Regions from separate parts of the Streptomyces sp. NPDC001373 genome, predicted to be linked through region 2. Evidence: riboswitches for the same ligand, from Rfam matches in the RefSeq annotation. Region 2 holds a riboswitch; the other holds the start of a gene.

Region 1 (2,387 bases), on a different contig from region 2:
CCGAGGCTATCCGGTACCCGGCCGCCGCTGTGCGGAGCCGTCCCCCCGCCCCGCGCCGCGGCACACCCGGGCCGGGTCAGGGCGTGAAGGTGATCCGCGTCAGGGTCGCCGCCGAGGGGCGGTCCAGGAGGGTGGTGGTGGCGCAGCCCCTCGGGGAGCGGCCCGCGGCGGCGGCCTCCAGGAGGCGGGCCACCGCCGCGCGGTGGCGGGCGAAGGCGTACGGCGAGACCCCGCGGCCGCGGGACTCCTGGCCGGCAAGGGCCTCCTCCGGGGTGGTGTCCAGCAGGAGGAGGTGGAGCCGGCTGCCCCGGCGGCGGACGGTGGCCGCCAGGAGGGCCCGGACCCAGGACTGGGTGCCGCAGTCGTGGACGACTACGGACGCGCCGGAGCGCAGCTCGCGCCACAGGGCCCAGTAGTGGGCCGCGCGTACCAGCGGGCGGTACGCCGCGTACGGCAGCGCCTGCGGCATCCGGCGCTCCCAGCGCTCGCGGACGTCCTGGGAGTCGATGCCGCCGCCGGGGGCCGCCCGCTTGATCAGCGTGCTCTTGCCACCGCCCGGCAGGCCGGACACCACCACGATGTCCCCCGCGCGAAAGCTCAGGCTCCGCGGGCTCCGGGCGGCCGATCCGCGCAGGTCGCGGACCGTGCCGGCGGCCGGGGCGGCCAGAGGCCGCACCCGGGTCCCGTCCACCGCGCCCGTACTGGTCACCACTCCGAATCTCCGCACGTGATCGTCTCCCCCCGACTCGGGCCGTGAGGGCCCTGTGCCCGCTGAATGTAAAGAGACGGTAATCCGGGCGCCCCGGTTCCGGGCGGGTCGTCCAGCACCTGGGACCACCGAAGGCCGCACCTGGGACCACCGGGACCACCGGTGCCTTTGGCGTTCCGTACGTTCTTTCGGGCCCCCCTGCCCGCTTCCGCCCGTCCCGTGGCATGATGTGCGCCATCTGGACACCAACTGCATACCGGCCGCTTGAATCCGCGCGGGAGAGTCCCGGCTGGCCGCGAGGCCGTGCCCGGGCGCCGAAGGAGCAAGTTCCTCCCTTGAATCTCTCAGGCCCCGTACCGCGTGGATGAGGCAGATCTGAAAAGCGAGCTGTCCGTCAGCTCCACCCAAGGTGCAAGTCGGCGTTCCCCCGCGTGGGAACTCTCGGCGAACCTCTCAGGTTCCGATGACAGATGGGGAGGATCGTCCTCGTCATGTCATGCCCTGGGACCCGGGAGCCACACCCATGAGCACTGCCCCCCGCCTGACCGCGCTCGACGCGCTGCACCGGTCGCTCGGTGCGACCATGACCGACTTCGCGGGCTGGGACATGCCGCTGCGCTACGCCAGTGAGCGCGACGAGCACAACGCCGTGCGCACCAAGGCCGGCCTGTTCGACCTCTCCCACATGGGCGAGATCACCGTCCGGGGCCCCGAGGCCGTCAAGGCGCTGGACTACGCCCTCGTCGGCAACATCTCCACCGTCGGCGTCGGCCGCGCCCGCTACACGCACATCTGCCAGGAGGACGGCGGGATCCTCGACGACCTGATCGTCTACCGCCTCGGCGAGACCGAGTACATGGTCGTCGCCAACGCCTCCAACGCCCAGGTGGTCCTGGACGCCCTGACCGAGCGCGCCGCCGGCTTCGACACCGAGGTCCGCGACGACCGCGAGGCGTACGCGCTGATCGCCGTCCAGGGCCCCGAGTCCCCCGGCATCCTGGCCTCGCTGACCGACGCCGACCTGGACGGCCTGAAGTACTACGCGGGCCTGCCGGGCACCGTCGCGGGCGTGCCCGCGCTGATCGCCCGGACCGGCTACACCGGCGAGGACGGCTTCGAGCTGTTCATCTCCCCCGAGCACGCCGTGGAGCTGTGGCAGGCGCTGACCAAGGCCGGCGAGGGCGCCGGCCTGGTCCCGGCCGGCCTGTCCTGCCGCGACACCCTGCGCCTGGAGGCGGGCATGCCGCTGTACGGGCACGAGCTGACCACCTCCCTCACGCCCTTCGACGCCGGGCTGGGCCGGGTCGTGAAGTTCGAGAAGGAGGGCGACTTCGTCGGCCGCGCCGCCCTGGAGGCCGCCGCCGAGCGCGCCGCCACGCAGGCCCCGCGCAAGCTGGTCGGCCTGGTCGCCGAGGGCCGCCGCGTCCCGCGCGCCGGCTTCCCCGTGGTCGCCGACGGCAAGGTCATCGGCGAGGTCACCTCCGGCGCCCCGTCCCCGACGCTGGGCAAGCCGATCGCGATGGCGTACGTCGACGCGGAGCACGCCGCGCCCGGCACCTCCGGTGTCGGCGTGGACATTCGCGGTACGCATGAGCCGTACGAGGTCGTGGCCCTGCCGTTCTACAAGCGGCAGAAGTGACCCCCGGGGTCCCCGGGACCCCTCGCCGGCGGCCCCCGT
Region 2 (2,387 bases):
CCCCGAGCTGGAGGCCTCCGATCCGCTGCCCCTCGTGGGGCGGCCTGCTCCGGAGGACACGGCCTAGCGGGGCCTAGCGGTTCTCCGGCGGGGGGAGGTGGAGGTCGCCGGGCAGGGACACGTCCAGGCCGTAGTGGTGGTACAGCTGGAGCTCCTGTTCGGGGGAGAGGTGGCGGCCGACGCCGAAGTCGGGGGCGTCCCTGATCAGGGAGCGTTCGAAGGGGACGCGCAGCACCTCTCCGACCACCTCGCTCGGCTCCAGCGGGACGAAGGCGTCCCTGCCGAACAGGCCGGTGCGGACCGCGGCCCACTCCGGGACACCCGTGGCGTCGTCCAGGTAGACCTCGTCCACGGTGCCGATCTTGGCCCCGTTCCGGTCGAACGCCTTGCGGCCGATCAGGCTGCGCGGATCGATGTCGGTCTGCACGGTCCCTCCACATGGTCGCAGTCATCCGTAATGACTACAAAAGTGCATATTCTGATAGGGGGCCACTCGAGGGAGGGTCCAGATCCTCGCTGGTAGGCTGGGTGGCGGCTGTTGACCCTGTGCGGGAGAGTCCTCCGAGTGAGCTCGACGGAGGCGCCGAAGGAGCAAATCCTCCCCGGAATCTCTCAGGCATACGTACCGCACGCGACGAGGCCACTCTGGAAAGCAGGAGCGGGTGCCGGGCGCGCAGTGCCGGTCCCACTCCTCACCGACGGTGAAAGCCGGACGACGGGCGACCCCCGAGACTCCGGTGAAGCTCTCAGGTTGAGATGACAGAGGGGGAGGCCGTCCGGGTGCCCGCGCCGTGGTGCCCCTCGCAGGTCATATGACCAGGAGGCCTCCGTAATGACCGCCAACCGCATTCCGCTCTCCCAGCTCGAGCGGGGCATCCCCTTCGAGCAGCGTCACATCGGCCCGGATGCCGAGGCGCAGGCGAAGATGCTCGCCCAGGTGGGCTACGGCTCCCTCGACGAGCTGACCGCCGCCGCGGTGCCGGATGTGATCAAGACCGCCGAAGCGCTGAACCTGCCCGAGGCGCGGACCGAGGCCGAGGTGCTCGCCGAGCTGCGCTCGCTCGCCGACCGCAACCAGGTCCTGTCGTCGATGATCGGTCTCGGTTACTACGGGACCTTCACGCCGCCGGTGATCCTGCGCAACGTCATGGAGAACCCCGCCTGGTACACGGCCTACACCCCGTACCAGCCGGAGATCTCTCAGGGCCGCCTGGAGGCCCTGCTGAACTTCCAGACGGTCGTCGCCGAGCTGACCGGCCTGCCGACCTCCGGTGCCTCCCTGCTCGACGAGGGCACCGCCGCCGCCGAGGCCATGACGCTGGCCCGCCGCGTGGGCAAGGTCAAGGGCAACGTCTTCCTGGTGGACGCCGACGCGCTGCCGCAGACCATCGCCGTGATCGAGACCCGCGCCGAGCCGATCGGCATCGAGGTCGTCGTCGCGGACCTCTCCGAGGGCATCCCCGCCGAGATCGCCGAGCGCGGTGTCTACGGCGTGCTCCTCCAGTACCCGGGCGCCTCCGGCGCCGTGCGCGACATCAAGGCCGTCATCGACCAGGCCCACGGGCTCGGCGCGATCGTCACCGTCTCCGCCGACCTCCTCGCGCTGACCCTGCTGGCCTCCCCGGGCGCCCTCGGCGCGGACATCGCCGTCGGCACCACCCAGCGCTTCGGCGTCCCGATGGGCTTCGGCGGCCCGCACGCCGGTTACATGGCCGTCCAGGCCAAGCACGCCCGCTCGCTGCCCGGCCGCCTCGTCGGCGTCTCCGTGGACGCGGACGGCAACAAGGCCTACCGCCTGGCCCTCCAGACCCGCGAGCAGCACATCCGCCGCGAGAAGGCCACCAGCAACATCTGCACCGCGCAGGTCCTGCTCGCCGTCATGGCCGGCATGTACGCCGTCTACCACGGCCCGGACGGCCTGAAGACGATCGCCCGGCGCACCCACCGCTACGCCGCGCTGCTCGCCGCGGGCCTGACGGCCGGCGGGGTCGAGCTGGTGCACGGCTCCTTCTTCGACACCGTCACCGCCCGGGTGCCCGGCAAGGCCGCCGAGGTCGTCGCCGCCGCGCGCGAGGGCGGGGTGAACCTCCACCAGGTGGACGCCGGTCACGTCTCGATCTCCTGCGACGAGACCACCCTGCGCGCCGACCTCGAGGCCGTCTGGGCCGCCTTCGGTGTCTCCGCCGACATCGAGGCCCTGGACGCCGCCACCGAGGACGCGCTGCCCGAGGGCCTGCTGCGCACGGACGCGTACCTGACCCACCCGGTCTTCCACCAGCACCGCTCCGAGACCGCGATGCTGCGCTACCTGCGCAAGCTCTCGGACAAGGACTACGCGCTGGACCGCGGCATGATCCCGCTGGGCTCCTGCACCATGAAGCTCAACG

The links. A riboswitch is a leader RNA that binds a small molecule or an ion and turns the genes downstream of it on or off. The one in region 2 is predicted to bind glycine.
Region 1: another riboswitch for glycine. It lies ahead of gcvT (glycine cleavage system aminomethyltransferase GcvT); the one in region 2 lies ahead of gcvP (aminomethyl-transferring glycine dehydrogenase).

The regions. Positions count from the first base shown of each region.
Region 1 is NZ_JBIAWQ010000001.1:303,433-305,819, forward strand. It holds gene ACFY15_RS01495 (AAA family ATPase) at 77-691, opposite strand; glycine riboswitch at 975-1,078, shown strand; gene gcvT (glycine cleavage system aminomethyltransferase GcvT) at 1,233-2,348, shown strand.
Region 2 is NZ_JBIAWQ010000016.1:138,557-140,943, reverse strand. It holds gene ACFY15_RS28870 (DNA polymerase IV) at 1-67, shown strand, start outside; gene ACFY15_RS28865 (PRC-barrel domain-containing protein) at 74-427, opposite strand; glycine riboswitch at 540-638, shown strand; gene gcvP (aminomethyl-transferring glycine dehydrogenase) at 833-2,387, shown strand, end outside.